One region of the uncultured Azonexus sp. genome, then DNA from elsewhere that is predicted to be linked to it. Evidence: riboswitches for the same ligand, from Rfam matches in the RefSeq annotation. Region 1 holds a riboswitch; each other region holds the start of a gene.
What was found. Region 1 has a riboswitch for cobalamin ahead of Q0799_RS05490 (DUF2796 domain-containing protein). Riboswitches for the same ligand answer to the same signal wherever they lie in the genome.
Positions count from the first base shown of each region.

Region 1 (4,205 bases):
CATCGAAACAGGTGCCGATCACCGGGCAGTGAAACTTGTGGGCGATTTCCCAGAGCTTGCGGCGTCGGGAGCTGGTCGGGGCGTCTTGCGGCAACTGCGGTGCAGCGTTGATCATTGACTCGAACAAGGCCAGCGGGCGGCGGCTCGGTGTAAAGCTGCCGCCGGCGACATGATGGGGAAAATCAGGCATGCGCGAATTCCTTGGCAAGTAGCGGGTTCAGGCGTGATGGCTGGCGCGCTGGCACAAGCGGAAGGCGAGGTCGTCGCGCTCGCGGGCCAGGCGCTCGCACTCGCGGTGCGCGGCGCAGATGGTCTTGTCCATGTGCCAGACGCGCTGGGCGGCGACGATCAATTGTTCGTTGGCTTCCCGCAGTTCCATCAGTTGTTGGCCCAGTTCGATGATGGCCTGGCCGGATTCGAGCTGGGCGATGCGCGCGCGCAGATTGCTGGATTGTGCTTCCAGCAAGGCGATGCGATTGGCTTGTTCGATGCTGCGGGCAGCATTGAGCGTGATCATCCGCTTCTGGCTGCTGCGGGCTTTCTGCAAGGCGCGGCGCAGGGCGGCGTTTTCTCTTTCCAGGGCACTCTGCGGCTCGCCAGGTTCCTTTTCGAGGATGGCGCGGTTTTCAAGCGGGGCAAGCATGGTGTAACTCCTGGCGCTGACCCAGGCGTTGGCTGGCGCGTTCGCACAATTCACGGGTTTCATGATCGATGTCCTGGTCGCACAGGTGCTCAAGCAGTCGTGCCGCGTGCAGCGCGGATTGACGACACCCAGTCTCTTCGTGGATCAGGACCAGGCTGAGGGTGGCGGCCCAGATGTCGCTTTTCGGCATGGCTTTCTCCTCAGAAACCGGCGCCGGCCAGCATCAGCCAGAGCAGGGTGGCGGCGATACCGGTATGGATCAACAGACTGTTCATGTGGCACCTCGCATGAGTGAGAATGGTTCTTAATATACGTGAATGGCAAATTAAGTCAAACAAGAATTATTTCGTTTTGTGACAATGTTATTTCCGGGTGGAGGGCGCCGGCGTGTGATCGGCGCCCTCCGGAGGAGCAGGCGGGGTCAGCGACCTGCTCCGGCTTGCTCGGTGGGGCTTACTTGGTCAGGATCAGCTTGCCTTGGCGGGTGATGCGCAGGCGGTACTCGCTGCCACTGTGGCGGATGCAGATTTCGTTGCATTCGCCAAACAGGGCTTTGCTGGCGATGCACTGGATCGCGCAGCTTGCGGTCCGGGCGGCGGCTTGTTCGGGCTTGAGACGCAAGGTCGGGCGCGGACCGTTGGCATGCAGGAACGGAATGCGCAGAGTCTGTTTGCTCGGTTCCATGATGGGCTCCTCGAGGGATTACATCCGGGTGGCGTAGTACTCGACCACACGCTGCAGGTCGAGTGGGAAGGGCGCCGCGTCGCCATCGGGCAGGTGGGTCAGGCGGGCGCAGGTCGTCGCGTCATCGAAGGCGATCCATTGCGGACGCTCCAGCGCCGGCTCTTCGAGCGTGGCGCGCACCAGATCGATCTTGCGTCCGGCCTCGGTCGGGCCGAAGGCGTCGCCGATGCGCAGGCGGATCGAGGGAATGGTCACGCGCTTGCCGTTGAGCTGGAAATGACCGTGGCTGACCAGTTGGCGGGCGGCCGGAATGGTCGGCGCGAAACCTGCGCGGAAGACCATGTTGTCGAGGCGGCGTTCGAGCAGTTCGACCAGCTTGTTGCCGGTGGCGCCGCGATCCTTCTTGGCATCGGCGACGGCGCGGCGTAGCTGGCGTTCGCTCAGACCGTAGTTGTAGCGCAGCTTCTGTTTTTCCATCAGTTGCAGGCCGAATTCGGACTTGCGCGAGGTGACTTTGCGGGCGCCGTGCTGGCCGGGCGGCTGGTTGCGTTCCTGCATCGACTTGCGCGACAGCCCCGGCAGATCGACGCCGAGGGCGCGCAGGACTTTGAGGCGGGGGCCGGTATAACGGGACATGATTACTCTCTCTCGTACTGTGATTGATGTCAGTGGGTCTGGCAGCCGGGGTGGGCCAGCGGGTAGCAATCGACCGGAACCGAAGCGGGGTGGCAGTGCACCGCCTCCCAGCCACCGAGGACTTCCTGCAGCGTGCTCTTCAGGTAGGGATTGAGTTCGGCGCTGTCAGCCACGCTGCGCAGATGAGTGCGCAAGGCTTCGGTCTTGTGGAAGGTGGCGCCGCGCAGGGCTGACGAGGACAACAGGTGGATGACGGCAGCCAGCCTGAGTTCGAGGGGCATGTCGGCGTGTTCCATGAGGGGCGCTCCAGTCGGTTCGGGGAAACTGGCTGGCTGGCCGGAAACGCGGCTTGCTGGCTAATGAATGAGAATTATTGTTAATAATTCATTTGGCGTCAAGCGTCTTTTTCGCAGGCTGTGCTAACATCCACTCGTTGGTGCTCGCGCTTGCCTCGGCCGGCGCGGTTAAACGGGAAGCTGGGAGATTGGCCGTCAGGCAGCTCCAACCAGCGCTGCCCCCGCAACGGTAAGTGGATGGACGTCCGCGTCCAGTTTTCACCCTGCAGCCACTGGCGATGCAACGCATCCCGGGAAGGCGGTGAAGGCAAGATCCACCAGCCCGGATACCGGCCAACAGGGTGGTCCGCGCATGCGCCGGGCCGTAATGCCTGATGTCGACGGGGAGGTCGGCAGGGCGTCATTTTGGAACTTCTTCCCATGTCAAAAATCCCCACGCGTGTGGCGGCGTGCGCCGTGTTCACGGCGGCTGCCTGTTTTTCCCCGCTTTCCCTGGCCCACGGCAACCACACCCACGGTCACGGCAATGTCCAGGTCAGTATTGATGGTGCGGCGCTGACGGTGCGCCTCGATGTGCCGCTCGAAGCCTATCTTGGCTACGACTACCCGCCCCGCAACGAAAAACAGCAGCAGGTCTGGCAGGCCTTCGTCGAACGTGTTGCCGACCCGTTGCGCTTCGTCGAGCCGCCGGCAGAAGCCCAGTGCAAGCTGAGTGGCAGTCGCACCGAACCGGCGCTGGGCGAGGTCGTCGATCCCAAGGTCGATATTGCCAACCTGGTGCACGAAATCCGCTTCGAGTGCGCGCAGCCCGAAGCGCTCAAGTCGCTGAGCTTCAGCGCCTTCCGTGACCACCCGGGGCTCAAGCAGTTGCGGGTCCGCCTGGAGCGGGCCGGCGCGAAAAAGACCCAGACCATCCGTCCGCGTTTCCCGGCGCTGGTGTTCTGATGCTGGAGGCCGGCTTTACCCAACTCACCCAGTTGCTGCTGACGCCGATTCTCTGGCTGCTGGCGGCGGCGCTGGTCTACGCCTTGTGGATGAGCGGCGCCGTGCTGGTCGAGGCCTGGCAACGGCGTTCGCCGGCCTTCCGCAGTCTGCCCGACGCACCGGAACTGGCGTTCGACGAGATCGAGTTGATCGTCCTGCGCCGGCTTGAGCCGCTGCGCCTGCTCAGCCGGGTGACGCCGATGCTCGGTCTGATCGCCACCATGATCCCGCTCGGCCCGGCGCTGCATGGGGTTGCCAGCGGCAACGGCAGTGCTGCGCTGGCGGTGTTCAGCGACGCCTTTGCCGGCGTCGTGCTGGCGCTGACGGCGGCGGCCATCGGCCTGGTCCTGTATTCCCTACGCCGTCGCTGGCTGCTCGGCGAACTGCTGGCCATCCGCAAGCGCCGGGAGGGCCTGGCGTGAGCCTCAAGCATTTCAACATCCTGGAAGAGGATGACGACGACCCGATGCTCTCGTCGATCAACCTGGTCGATGTCTTTCTCGTTCTGGTCGTCGCCCTGCTGGCGGCGGTCAACCTGTCGTCGGCTGGCGATCCGGGGGCGCCGGTGGAACTGGCGATTCCGGAAAACGGCCAGGAAATCCGCTACCAGGGCACCGGCGACAGCGGCGAAGGAGAGGGCGTGCGGGCCGGCGTTGCCTACCGCTTGCGCGACGGCAGCATCATCTACGTTCCGGAAGACGGCCCGGCCACCAAGCCATGATGCGCTGGCTGGGATGGCTGCTGCTCGCCTGCCTGGCGGGTGCTGCGCAGGCGCGCGAACTGTTGTGGGTGACCGCCGACATCACGCCCAAGGCCCGCACCGCCCTGGTCGAACGCCTGGCGCAGGCGAATGGCTGGCGTTTCCGGCATTTCGATACGCCGCTGACCCTGCCGGAGAGCGAACGCCCGGCGCAGCGCCGGCGCCTGCTGGCGGCGGCCACCAGTGCCGACATGCTGTGGGT
Region 1 is NZ_CALJNI010000006.1:17,915-22,119, reverse strand. Features, by position in the region: gene Q0799_RS05520 (DUF2325 domain-containing protein) at 1-190, opposite strand, end outside; gene Q0799_RS05515 (hypothetical protein) at 218-643, opposite strand; gene Q0799_RS05510 (hypothetical protein) at 627-833, opposite strand; gene Q0799_RS05505 (hemin uptake protein HemP) at 1,097-1,327, opposite strand; gene rpsD (30S ribosomal protein S4) at 1,346-1,963, opposite strand; gene Q0799_RS05495 (hypothetical protein) at 1,993-2,259, opposite strand; cobalamin riboswitch at 2,381-2,612, shown strand; gene Q0799_RS05490 (DUF2796 domain-containing protein) at 2,680-3,204, shown strand; gene Q0799_RS05485 (hypothetical protein) at 3,204-3,665, shown strand; gene Q0799_RS05480 (DUF2149 domain-containing protein) at 3,662-3,964, shown strand; gene cobN (cobaltochelatase subunit CobN) at 3,961-4,205, shown strand, end outside.

Region 2 (4,205 bases), on a different contig from region 1:
CCGGCGGTGGTCAAGGAAATCCTGCTCGAAGGGCGCATCCTGAACGCCCGCGAAGCCTATGAAAAAGGCCTGCTGACGCGCGTTGTCGCCGACCCGCAGGTCATCGACGAAGCCTATGCCACAGCCCGCCGCATCGGCCACGGCGCCCCGCTGGTCGCTGCCTGGCACAAGCAATGGATCCACCGCCTGCTCGACGGCCGCCCGTTGACCGACGAAGAAAAAACCGCGTCCTTCGCCTTCCTCGACACCGAGGACTACCGGGAAGGGCTGGCGGCTTTCCTGGAAAAGCGCAAACCGGTGTTCAAGGCGCGCTGATCAGCTACCGAAAACGGTGTGCAGCATCTTCGCCGAGAGCAGGATCAGCACACCGGCAAACACCTTCTTCAGGGTTGCCACCGGCAGCCGATGCGCCAGGCGGGCGCCCAGCGGCGCGGTGAACGTCGACACGGCGCTGACCAGCACCAGTGCCGGCAGATAGACGTAACCGATGGACCAGTCCGGCAGGCCGCTGCTGCCCCAGCCGTTGATCAGGTAACCGAGCGCCCCGGCCAGCGCAATCGGCAAGCCGATCGCCGCCGAAGTACCGATGGCGTGCTGCATCTTGACGTTGCACCAGGTCATGAACGGCACCGACAGCGAGCCGCCGCCGATCGCCACCAGCGCCGAGACCAGGCCGATGCCGCCACCGACGCCGACCATGCCGGCCTGACCGGGCAGTTCCCGGGTCGGCTTGGGTTTGACGTTGAGGATCATCTGCAGCGACACATAGGCCATGAAGCAGCCAAAGAAAATCGCCAGCGGCACGCTATCCACGCGCGAGGCGATGAAGGTGCCGCCGAAAGTACCGAGCAGGACACCCGGCGTAATGCCGCGCACGATGTCCCAACGCACCGCACCATGGGCATGATGCGCACGCAGACTGGAAATCGAAGTCATCACAATGGCCGCCATCGACGTCCCCAGCGCAACATGAACCAGATGCTCGCGGGGAAAGCCTTGCGCGGCAAACAGGGTGGTCAATACGGGGACCATGATGCCGCCGCCACCCACGCCGAGCAGACCGGCAAAAAACCCGACAAACGCGCCCAACAGCAGATAGGCCAGCAGCCACTCGATTTCCATCACCACCCTGCAAATGAAAACAGGTGGCAGAAGCTGCCACCTGTTTGGTAAAAGTCCCCGCGAGTGCCGTCAGGCCGGCATCCTGAACCTGGGTTCAGAGTGGCTGCTTTCCTTCCGCATCAGGCACATTCGACGAAGAACGCGCACAACAGCGGAGTCTTGGTCCGCAACCGATGCCAATCAGCATTGGTTCAAGGAATATATGGCCTTAACAAACACCGCAGGGAACACTCGGCGGGCAATCCCGCAGCGACTCAGAGATCCAGTTGCTGCTGGGGTGCCAGCACGGCATCGAGCCGTGCTCCCATGTCTTCGATTCTACGCTTCGTGTCGGTCGACGCAAGCGCTTCTTCGGCAGCCTCGCCAGCCGGCGCCGCCAGGCGTTCGTGGGCGATGTTCAGCGCGGCCATCACCGCCACGCGTTCGGCAATGGTGCTCTTGGTCTTCTGGGCGATTTCGCGCATCTTGTTGTCGACCAGATCGACCGCCGCCAGCAGCGCATCGCGCTCCTCCGGCCGGCAGGCAACGCGGTATTCGCGGCCCATGATCTTGACGTCGAGGAAATTCTGCTCGGCACTCATCTCAGGCATCCTCGGGCAGCTTGTCCATCAGGCCTTCCAGCCGCTCGCGGGCAGCCGTCATCGTCGAGCGCAAGTGCAGACGCTCGGCCTCGGCCGTGGCTATCTGGTTCTTCAGGACCTCGTTCTCGGCACGCAACTGGTGCACCAGGGCGACGACCTGATCGATCTTGGCTTCGAGCGCTTCGAATTCGCTATTCATGGCGCGCACTATAGAGGGACAAATACTGCCCGGTCAAGGACTAAGCAGCTATTTTCAAAGTGTTTTATCGGCTGTCGACGCCATTGGCATTCGCATCTCCCGGCCAGGCGCGCTAGAATGCGCGCCGTGTCAGGTGCTGCGCGCGGTTTTCACCAAGCGCAGTTAAACGGGAAAGCGGTGCGTCTCCAACGAGACCAAGCCGCTGCTGCCCCCGCAACGGTAAGCAAGTGCGGGCGTATCACGAAGCCACTGGGGAAACCTGGGAAGGCGATACGTCAAGACTTGCGAGCCCGGATACCGGCCTTGCACACCTAGCGGAAGTACCACGGGGTGGTGGTGCCGGTTCCAGACCAGCCCTCTCCCCTGCGGACTTTCTTGTCAATGCATTCCGGCATGCGGGGACGCCTGCCGGGAAGGGGAAATCCATGAATTCACGCCTCAAGCCGCTGGCGGTATTGCTACCGCTCGCTTTTTGCCAACCGCTGCAGGCCACGGAACAGCTTGCCAGCCTCGACACCATGGTGGTCACCGCGACACGCCAGCCGATGCGGGTCAGCGAAGTGCTGACCGATGTCAGCGTGATCGAGCGCAACGAGATCGAAGCCGCCGGCCACACCAATCTCGAACAGATCCTGGCCGCTCAGCCGGGCATACAGATCGTCGCCAACGGCAGTTGGGGTGCCAATTCCTCGTTGCTCATCCGCGGCACCAACGCCAAACATGTGCTGCTGCTGGTCGATGGCATGCGGGTGGGCTCGGCCACGTCGGGCGAACCCACCTGGTCACGCATTCCGGTCGCCCAGATCGAGCGCATCGAAATCATCCGCGGCCCAGCCTCCGCAATGTACGGCAGCGACGCCATCGGGGGCGTGGTCCAGATCTTCACCCGGCGCAGCGAGGAAGCCCTTCATCTTTCTGCCGAAGCCGGAGCCGGCAGCTACGGCACGCGCAATGGCAGCGCCAGCTTGTCCGGGAAGCGCAACGGCTGGCAGTACGGCGTGACCCTTTCGCATGAGACGACCGACGGCTTCAACAGTCGCCCGTGGACGGCGACAGCCAATCCCGACAAGGACGGTTTCCGCAACCAGGCGACCTCAGCACGGCTCGGCTATACCTTCGCCCCCGGACACGAACTGATGCTTTCCGCCCTGCACGCCGAAGGTCGCAACAGCTACGACGGCACCGGCGTGACGGTCGACTGGGTCAATCAGACCAGAAACGGCAACGCCTCGCTGGTACTGAAAAACCGGCTGACCAGCGCCTGGAACAGCACATTGACCGTCGGGCGCAGCATCGATCACTCGAAAAATCTGCGCAATGGTCTGCGCAACAGTCAATTCAACACCGAGCAGGATATGTACGCCTGGCAGAACGATCTGAGCGGCAGCCTGGGCAATTTCCTGATCGGCTTCGAGCGTACCGAGCAAGCCATCAATACCTCGGGCAATTACCCCAAAACCCAACGCCGCAACGACGCGGTCCAGCTGGGCTGGAACCGTGGATTCGGCGCCCATCGCCTACAGGCCAGCACCCGCTACGACGACGACTCGCTGTTCGGTGACAAGACCACCGGCTCGCTGGCCTATGGCTATCGTTTCTCGAACAACTGGCGAGCCAGCGCGAGCGTTGGCACCGCCTTCAAGGCGCCGACCTTCAACGAACTGTACTACCCGCTGACCGGAACCTTCGTCGGCAACCCGGCCGTGCAGCCCGAGTCGGCGATCAATCGCGAGCTGTCGATTCACTATGAAGCCGGGAATCAGGCCATCTCGTTGACCTGGTACCTGAACCGGGTCAAGGACATGATTGCCTGGACCCGGGTCGGCGCCCTGAACCAGCCCACGAACATCGATTCCGCCAGACTTGAGGGTGCGACACTCAGCTGGCAGGGCAAGCTCAGCAGCCTGGATCTTCAGGCCAGCTACGACTGGCTTGACGCGATTGACCGTCGCAACGACCGTCAGCTTGCCAGGCGTGCCCGGCACTCGGCCGCCATCTCGGTCGGCCAGACGCTGGACCGCTGGGACTGGCGTGCCGAAATGCTGGGTAGCGGCAAGCGCTACGAGTATTCCGGAACGACCAGAGTGGAACTGGACGGCTACGCGCTGACCAATCTCTACGCTGCCTACCGTTTTGCCCCGGAATGGAGCATTTTTGCCCGCGTCAACAACCTCTTCGACCGGGACTATATACTCGCCGATACCTACGCCACCCCGGGGCGCAATGCCTTCATCGGCATCCGCTACAGTCCGAAGTAATCCATGCCCACCCGCCGCCGTGCCTTCCTGATCCTCACCGCGCTC
Region 2 is NZ_CALJNI010000004.1:243,165-247,369, reverse strand. Features, by position in the region: gene Q0799_RS03945 (enoyl-CoA hydratase-related protein) at 1-315, shown strand, start outside; gene Q0799_RS03940 (sulfite exporter TauE/SafE family protein) at 316-1,122, opposite strand; RNA gene ssrS (6S RNA) at 1,173-1,352, opposite strand; gene Q0799_RS03930 (cell division protein ZapA) at 1,377-1,703, opposite strand; gene Q0799_RS03925 (hypothetical protein) at 1,705-1,902, opposite strand; cobalamin riboswitch at 2,017-2,223, shown strand; gene Q0799_RS03920 (TonB-dependent receptor) at 2,328-4,160, shown strand; gene Q0799_RS03915 (iron ABC transporter permease) at 4,164-4,205, shown strand, end outside.
Region 2: it holds a riboswitch for cobalamin, as region 1 does, so the genes downstream of both, Q0799_RS03920 (TonB-dependent receptor) here and Q0799_RS05490 (DUF2796 domain-containing protein) in region 1, are expected to answer to the same signal.

Region 3 (4,205 bases), on a different contig from region 1:
GAGTTCGATTGGTGCTTTCCCTGCCATGGCCTACTTCCTCCTTTAGGAAGCCCTATTGTCGGCGGTACTGTCTAAACAGATTCTTAACGCAGGCTAACGGCGGCCAGCCAGGGCCTGAGCTTTTCCCAGTCGAACGCCGCCTCGACCGAATCGGCCAGGCGGTCGAGATCAGCTTCGCGGCGGGCGGCGAAATCGACGCTGTCGACCTCGCCGGCACCGGCCCAGTTCAACAATGCAGCCAGGGCCTCGGGATGGTCGAAAACGCCGTGGCAGTAGGTGCCGAGCACCTGGTCGTCAGCCGAGATGGCGCCGTCGGCACGGCCATCGGCCAGCTGCACGGCGGCCCGTGTCAAGCCATCGCCCTGGGTGACGCCGAGGTGAATTTCGTAGCCGGTCATCGCCGGTTGTCCTTCGAGATGCAGATGACCGCTGACATTGCGCAACTGCTTTTCGCTTTCCAGCGTCGTGTCCACCGCCAGGAAACCGAGGCCCGCCGTCGTTCCCGGCTGTCCTTCGAGACCGAGCGGGTCGGCAATGCTGCGCCCGAGCATCTGGTAGCCGCCGCACAGGCCGATCACCTTGCCGCCGTAGCGCAAGTGGCGGGCGATGGCCTGATCGTGGCCGTGGGCGCGCAACCAGTCGAGGTCGGCACGCACTGCCTTGGAACCGGGCAGGACGATCAGGTCGGCCGGCGGCAAGGCTTCGCCCGGCGCGATCCAGCGGAAATCGACCTGCGGATGCAGGCGCAACGGATCGAGATCGTTGTGGTTGGAGGTGCGCGGGTAGGCCGGCGCGACGACGCGGATTCTTGCCGTTTTCTTGCCGTCGACCGTGGACGTCGCGATCGCGTCCTCGGCGTCGAGCATCAGCCCGTGCAGGTAGGGCAGCACACCGAGCACCGGCTTGCCGGTGCGCTGTTCGAGCCAGTCGAGACCGGGTTCAAGCAACGCAATGTCACCACGGAAACGATTGATGACGAAGCCGACGACGCGCGCCTGCTCGGACGCTGACAGCAGTTCCAGCGTACCGACCAGATGGGCGAAGACGCCTCCGCGGTCTATGTCGGCGACGATGATCACCGGGCAATCGACCGCCTCGGCAAAGCCCATGTTGGCGATGTCGCGGTCGCGCAGGTTGATCTCGGCCGGCGAGCCGGCGCCTTCGACCAGCACGCAGTCGTAGTGCGCGGTCAGCCGGCCCCAGGATTCGAGCACCGCGCCCATCGCCCGCGGCTTGTAGTCGTGGTAAGCCTTGGCGTCGAGGTCGGTGGCGACCTTGCCGTGGATGATCACCTGCGCCTTGCGGTCGGTGGTCGGCTTCAACAGCACCGGGTTGAAATCGGTATGCGGTTCGAGACCGCAGGCCAGCGCCTGCAGCGCCTGCGCCCGGCCGATCTCGCCGCCATCGACGGTGACCGCCGAATTGAGCGCCATGTTCTGCGGTTTGAACGGCGCCACGCGCACCCCGCGACGCTTGAGAATCCGGCACAGCGCCGCGACCAGCGTCGATTTGCCGGCGTCGGACGTCGTTCCCTGAACCATCAGCGCGTTGCCTATCATGCGTGCAAACCCGTGAAAAAAGGCCGTAATTATGGCACCATCGCTGCCTTCCGATGCGAATCGGAAACTTGTCTCCCGGTGCCTTCCGGCTTTGCCGGCAGGAGAATCGGGAAGGCGGTGCGATTCCGCCACGTGCCCAACGCTGTGAGGATGACGGGCGATGCACAGGCCACTGCTGCGGCGGGAAGGCGCATCGTCCGGGTGAATCCGAGTCAGAAGACCGGCCGGGAGACGTAATTCGGCACCGTGGACGGGTGCCTTCGCGTTTCCAGAAGGGGAATCCATGGAAAACCAGCACGCTTTTTCCGACGCCGAACGGGCCGCCGTCTATCACGCCATTTTCAGCCGCCGCGACGTGCGCGGCCAGTTCCTGCCCGACCCGGTCGCCGACGAGCAACTCGCGCGCATCCTGATGGCGGCGCACCACGCGCCATCGGTCGGTTTCATGCAGCCGTGGAATTTCCTCGTCGTCCGCTCGGCGGACGTGAAACAGCGGGTTCATGACATCTTCCGCGAGGCCAATGCCGAAGCCGAGCGGATGTTCCCCGACGAGAAGCGCGAGATCTACAGCAAGCTCAAGCTGCAGGGCATCCTCGACGCGCCGGTCAACCTGTGCATCACCTGCGACCGCTCGCGCAGCGGCCCGGTGGTGCTCGGCCGCACGCACATGCCGACCATGGACCTGTACAGCAGCGTGTGCGCCGTGCAGAACCTGTGGCTGGCCGCCCGCGCCGAGGGCCTCGGCGTCGGCTGGGTCAGCATCTTCCACGAGAAGGCGCTGCAGGACGCGCTCGGCATTCCGCATCACATCGTGCCGATTGCCTATCTGTGCATCGGCCACGTCAGCCATTTCAACGACCGTCCCGAACTGGAGAAAGCCGGCTGGCTGCCGCGCCTGCCGGCCGCCGACCTGCTCTATTTCGAACAATGGGGGAGCAGCGACCCCAAGCGGGAAGACAGCCTGAGCGCCACACTGGCCGACATGCACCGGATTGCCCAGGAACAGGGGCGCTTCCCCGGATGACCCTGATCGACGGCCCCTTCGCCATGCCGCTGGCGGCGCTCGCCGCCGTGCTGCTCGACCGCCTGTTCGGCGAAGTCCGGCGCTTTCACCCGCTGGTCGGCTTCGGCACGCTGGCGGCAGCGATCGAAAAACGACTGAACCGGCGCACGATTCCCGGCGGCGTGCTCGGCTGGGCGCTGGCGGTGCTGCCCTGGGTGGCGCTGGCACTGGCTTTACGGCCATTGGCGCCGTTCGCGGTCGACGTACTGCTGCTCTATTTTTCGCTCGGCGCGCGCAGCCTGTGCGAACACGCAGAAGCGGTCGCCCGGCCGCTGAGCGAGGGACGCCTTGATGAGGCGCGGCAGCGCGTCGGCTGGATTGTTTCCCGCGATACCGCAGCACTCGACGAGGCCGGCGTCGCCAAGGCCGGCGTCGAATCGGTGCTGGAAAACGGCAACGACGCGATCTTCGGCGCGCTGTTCTGGTTCGCCCTGCTCGGCGGCCCCGGCGCCCTGCTGTTCCGGCTGGCCAACACGCTCGATGCGATGTGGGGCTACCGGACCGAGCGCTACAACCTGTACGGCCGCTGGGCCGCCCGCGTTGACGATGCGCTCAACTGGCTGCCGGCCCGGCTGACCGCGCTGACTTACGCCCTGCTCGGCCGCTGGCGCGACGCGCTGGCTTGCTGGCGCGCCCAGGCGCCCGGCTGGGAGAGCCCGAACGCCGGCCCGGTGATGGCGGCGGGCGCTGGCAGCCTCGGCGTACAGTGCGGCGGCGCCGCCATCTACCACGGCCGCGAGGAAATCCGCCCACCGCTCGGCTGCGGCCCGGCGCCGGTCGCCGCCGACCTCGGCCGGGCGATCACGCTGATCCGGCGCAGCCTGTGGCTGTGGCTGGCCGTCCTTTTCCTGATCGGAGCCCTGCATGCTTGACCATGGCGGCCGCCTGCGCGAAGCCGCGGCCCACTACGACATCCCGCTCGCCGACTGGCTCGATCTGTCCACCGGCATCAACCCGCAGGGCTGGCCGGTGCCGCCGCTGCCGGCCGCAGTCTGGCAACGCCTGCCGGAAGACAACGACGGCCTGGAGGCCGCCGCTGCCGCCTACTACGGCAATAGCAACCTCCTGCCGGTCGCGGGTTCGCAGGCCGCCATCCAGTGGTTGCCGGCGCTGCTGCCGCGCGCCGCCGTGGCCTGCATCGCGCCGCTCTACAACGAACACCCGCAGGCCTGGCAGCGCGCCGGCCACAAGCTGCGCTTCCTGCAGAACGCGACGCTGCCGCGCGCGCTGGCGGCGGCGACGCCCTACGTGCTGCTGTGCAACCCGAACAACCCGACCGCCGACCGCCACCCGCGCGAACTGGCGGTCGACGCCGCGGCGCAACTGAAAAAGCGCGGCGGCTGGCTGATCGTCGACGAAGCCTTCATCGACGCCACGCCCGAGCACAGCCTGACGCCGCTGGCCGGCACGGCGGACGCGCCGAACCTGATCGTCTTCCGTTCGCTGGGCAAGTTCTTCGGCCTGGCCGGGCTGCGCGTCGGTTTCCTGTTCGCTGCCCCCGAACTGCTGACAAAGATGGCCGAGGCAATCGGCCCGTGGAGCGTCGCCGGCCCGTCGCGCGCCGCGGCAACGCTGGCACTGGC
Region 3 is NZ_CALJNI010000008.1:161,649-165,853, forward strand. Features, by position in the region: gene Q0799_RS06730 (class I SAM-dependent methyltransferase) at 1-27, opposite strand, end outside; gene Q0799_RS06735 (cobyric acid synthase) at 84-1,559, opposite strand; cobalamin riboswitch at 1,619-1,803, shown strand; gene bluB (5,6-dimethylbenzimidazole synthase) at 1,843-2,583, shown strand; gene cbiB (adenosylcobinamide-phosphate synthase CbiB) at 2,580-3,494, shown strand; gene cobD (threonine-phosphate decarboxylase CobD) at 3,487-4,205, shown strand, end outside.
Region 3: it holds a riboswitch for cobalamin, as region 1 does, so the genes downstream of both, bluB (5,6-dimethylbenzimidazole synthase) here and Q0799_RS05490 (DUF2796 domain-containing protein) in region 1, are expected to answer to the same signal.

Region 4 (4,205 bases), on a different contig from region 1:
CCAGCGCTTCGTTGACCACGGTGAATTCGCCGGACAGGTTGGATTTGACGTAGAGGTTCTGGTAGGCCGGCTCGATGCTGGCGGAGACGCCGACGATGTTGGAGATGGTCGCGGTCGGCGCGATGGCGACGCAGTTGGAGTTGCGCATGCCGTAACGGGCGATGCGTTGTTTCAGCGCGTCCCAGTCGAGACGGCTGTCACGGTTGAGTTCGACCGCCTCGCCGCGCCCGGCTTCGAGCAGCGCGATGCTTTCGTGCGGCAGGATGCCGCGATCCCACAGGCTGCCGGTGAAGCTGGAATAGCGGCCGCGCTCCTGCGCCAATTCGGTCGATGCCCAATAGGCCTGGTAGCAGACGGCTTCCATGCTGCGGTCGGCGAATTCGACGGCTTCCGGCGAGGCGTAGGCGATGCCGAGTTGGTAGAGGCAATCGGCAAAACCCATGATGCCCATGCCGACCGGGCGGTGGCGCAGGTTGGCGTTGCGCGCCTTGGGCGTCGCGTAGAAGTTGATGTCGACGACGTTGTCGAGCATGCGCATGGCGGTGCTCACGGTGCGCGCCAGCTTTTCCCGGTCGAGCTGGTCGTCCTTGAGATGCGCCAGCAGATTGACCGAGCCGAGGTTGCACACCGCCGTTTCCGAACCCGAGGTGTTCAGCGTGATCTCGGTGCACAGGTTGCTCGAATGGACGACGCCGACGTGCTGCTGCGGCGAGCGCAGGTTGCAGGCGTCCTTGAAGGTGATCCACGGGTGCCCGGTCTCGAACAGCATGGTCAGCATCTTGCGCCACAGTTGCACGGCCGGCACTTTCTTGTGCAGCTTCAACTGGCCGGCGGCGGCCTTGGCTTCGTAGGCTTCATACGCCTCGACGAAGGCGCGGCCGGATTTCTCGTGCAGGTCGGGCGTATCGACCGGCGAGAACAGCGTCCAGTCAGCACCGGCGATCACACGCTGCATGAACAGGTCGGGAATCCAGTTGGCGGTGTTCATGTCGTGCGTGCGGCGGCGCTCGTCGCCGGTGTTCTTGCGCAGTTCCAGGAATTCCTCGATGTCCAGGTGCCAGGTTTCCAGGTAGGCGCAGACGGCGCCCTTGCGCTTGCCGCCCTGGTTCACGGCGACTGCCGTATCGTTGACTACTTTGAGGAAGGGAATCACGCCCTGGCTCTGGCCGTTGGTGCCCTTGATGCGGCTGCCCAGCGCGCGCACCGGCGTCCAGTCGTTGCCCAGCCCGCCGGCGTATTTCTGCAACAGCGCGTTTTCCTTGATCGACTGGTAGATACCGTCGAGGTCGTCGGCCACCGTGGTCAGGTAGCAGGAAGAAAGCTGCGAATGCAGGGTGCCGCTGTTGAACAGGGTCGGCGTCGAACACATGAAATCGAAGCTGGAAATCAGGTCGTAAAACTCGATGGCGCGCGCTTCGCGGTCGATTTCGTTCAATGCCAGGCCCATCGCCACGCGCATGAAGAAAAGCTGCGGCGTTTCGATGCGGCGGCCGTCGATGTGCAGGAAATAGCGGTCGTACAGCGTCTGCAGGCCGAGGTAGCCGAACAACTGGTTGCGCTCGGGCTTGAGTGCGGCGGCCAGGCGGTCGAGGTCGTAATCCTTGAGGCGCGGGTCGAGCAGTTCGGCAATCACGCCGCGTTCGACGAAGACCGGGAAATAAGCCGCTTCGACGGCCTCATTCTGCGCCGCTTCCGGCCCGGCCGCTTCCTCGACCAGGCTGGCCAGCAGCAGGCGGGCGGTGGCGTAGTCGTAGCCGGGTTCGCGCTCGATCAGCGTGCGCGCAGCGAGCACCAGCGCCTGCTTGACGTCGGCCAGCGCAACGCCGTCGTACAGGTTCTTCAGCGCGTGGTCGAGGATGGTCCGCGGCGAAACGCCCTCGCCCAGCCCGGCACACGCCGTTTCGCAGGTTTTCAGCAAGCCGGCGACATCGAGCGGCCGGCGCTCGCCATCGACCGTCACATGCAGTTCGGGCACGCCCTGGACTTCGGCCAGCGCGGCCCGCTCGGCGGCGCGTCGTTCGCGGTAGAGCACGTAGGCGCGGGCGACGTCGTGCTCGCCGGAGCGCATCAGCGCCAGTTCGACCTGGTCCTGGATGTCCTCGATATGCACCCGGCCACCGTCCGGCAGGCGGCGGGTCAGCGAACGCACGACCGTTTCGGTGAGCCGCGCGACCAGTTCGCGCACCCGCGACGAGGTCGCGCTCTGGCTCCCCTCGACCGCCAGGAAAGCCTTGGTCAGGGCGACGGAAATCTTCTCGGGATGGAATTCGACGACCGCGCCATGACGGCGGATCACCTGCAGCGCGGCGGCACTGTGGGCGGACAGGTCGGAAATGTGCGCGAGGACGTTCGAGGACACGGCAATGCTCCGGTTCGGGGGGCGGAACATGGCTGGCGCGTGACGCGACCGCGCAGCGCTGTGCCGACGGACGGCGACAACGGACAAGCACGGACGACAGGAGACGAAACGCTCACGCAAAACCTCTCACCAGGGACACCCCGCCCCAAAGGAAAATGAAAAGGACACGTTGCGGCAGGTCTCCTGGCTCCCGGCTCAACGCGTTTCACCCGCCTTCCCGGACGCATCCAGTGGCATGGGGTGGCGAAACGCTCGCCGGTTACAGTTGCGGGGGCAGCCCCGGGATTCGGATCGTCAGATCCGGCACCGGATTCCCGTTTTAATCCCCTTGCGGGGAACCATCAACGGCGCACACTTTATGACAAGGCAGGACGAAGCGCAAGCAGGGAGCACTAAATAAGGCACGAAAACACAAGAACAACACTAGGGGTAGTAGAAACAAAGCGGATGAATCGCGCGCCGTCTCATGCGAAAATCCGCCCCCATGACTGCCCTCGCCTTCGTCGACCTGGAAACCACCGGCGCCACCGCCACCTCCGACCGCATCACCGAAATCGGCATCGTCGAGGTCGATGCCGACGGGACCGTGCGTGAGTGGCAGCAACTGGTCAATCCGGGCACCCATATTTCGCCATTCATCGAGAGCCTGACCGGCATCAGCAACGCCATGGTCGCCTCTGCCCCGCCCTTTGCAGAGGTCGCCGAAGATGTCCTGCGCCGGCTCAAGGGACGGCTGTTCATCGCCCACAACGCGCGCTTCGACTATGGCTTCCTGAAAAACGAATTCAAGCGCAGCGGCATCGAATTCCGCGCGCCGGTGCTGTGCACGGTCAAGCTGTCGCGCGCGCTCTACCCGGAATTCAAGCGCCACAGCCTGGACAGCCTGATCGAGCGCCACGGCCTGATCGCCAACGGTCGCCATCGGGCGCTGGCCGATGCCCAGCTGATCCATCAGTTCTGGCAAAGAATCCACGCCGAACGCAGCGGCGAGGACATCGACGCAGCGCTCAGGAAACTCAACACCTACCCCAGCCTGCCGCCGCATCTCGACCCCGCCGTCATCGACGAACTGCCGGAAACACCCGGCGTTTACCTGTTCTACGGCGAAGCCAGCGAACACGGCGAACTGCCGCTCTACATCGGCAAGGGCAAGAACATCCGCAGCCGGGTGCTGTCGCATTTTTCCGCCGACCATCGTTCGGCTCGTGAAATGACGCTGGCGCAGCAAACCCGGCGCATCGACTGGATCGAAACCGCAGGCGAAATTGGCGCCCTGCTGCGCGAAGCCGAGCTGGTGAAAACCCGCCAACCGACGCAGAACCGACAGTTACGGCGCAACGAAGAGGTGTGCACCTGGACCCTGATCGATGCCGGCGACGGCTGGCTGAAACCCGAACTGCGCCTCGCCGCCGACCTCGACTTCGGCATCGGCAACGCCTGCTACGGACTGTTCAAGAGCCCCCGCGAAGCCACGCAGACGCTGCGCAAACTGGTCGACGCCCACCAACTATGCGACATCCTCAGCGGACTCGACCGCCAGGTCGGCAACAAACCCTGCTTCGGCCACCAGACGCGCCGCTGCAAAGGCGGCTGTGTCGGCAAGGAGCCGTTGGCCAAGCACAGCATGCGACTGATGGGCGCGATGGTGACACTGAAACTCGCCAGCTGGCCCTTCCCCGGCCCGGCGATCATCCGTGAAGGCGACGAAGCGCACCTGATTGACGGCTGGCGCTACCTGGGCAGCGCCCGCAGCGACGACGAACTGCATGCGCTGCTGGAATTGAAGCGACCGCCCTTCGACCGCGATATCTACAAGATACTGAGCAAGCAGATTTCGCTGATGAAA
Region 4 is NZ_CALJNI010000001.1:198,643-202,847, reverse strand. Features, by position in the region: gene Q0799_RS00920 (ribonucleoside-diphosphate reductase subunit alpha) at 1-2,359, opposite strand, end outside; cobalamin riboswitch at 2,515-2,717, opposite strand; gene Q0799_RS00915 (3'-5' exonuclease family protein) at 2,844-4,205, shown strand, end outside.
Region 4: it holds a riboswitch for cobalamin, as region 1 does, so the genes downstream of both, Q0799_RS00920 (ribonucleoside-diphosphate reductase subunit alpha) here and Q0799_RS05490 (DUF2796 domain-containing protein) in region 1, are expected to answer to the same signal.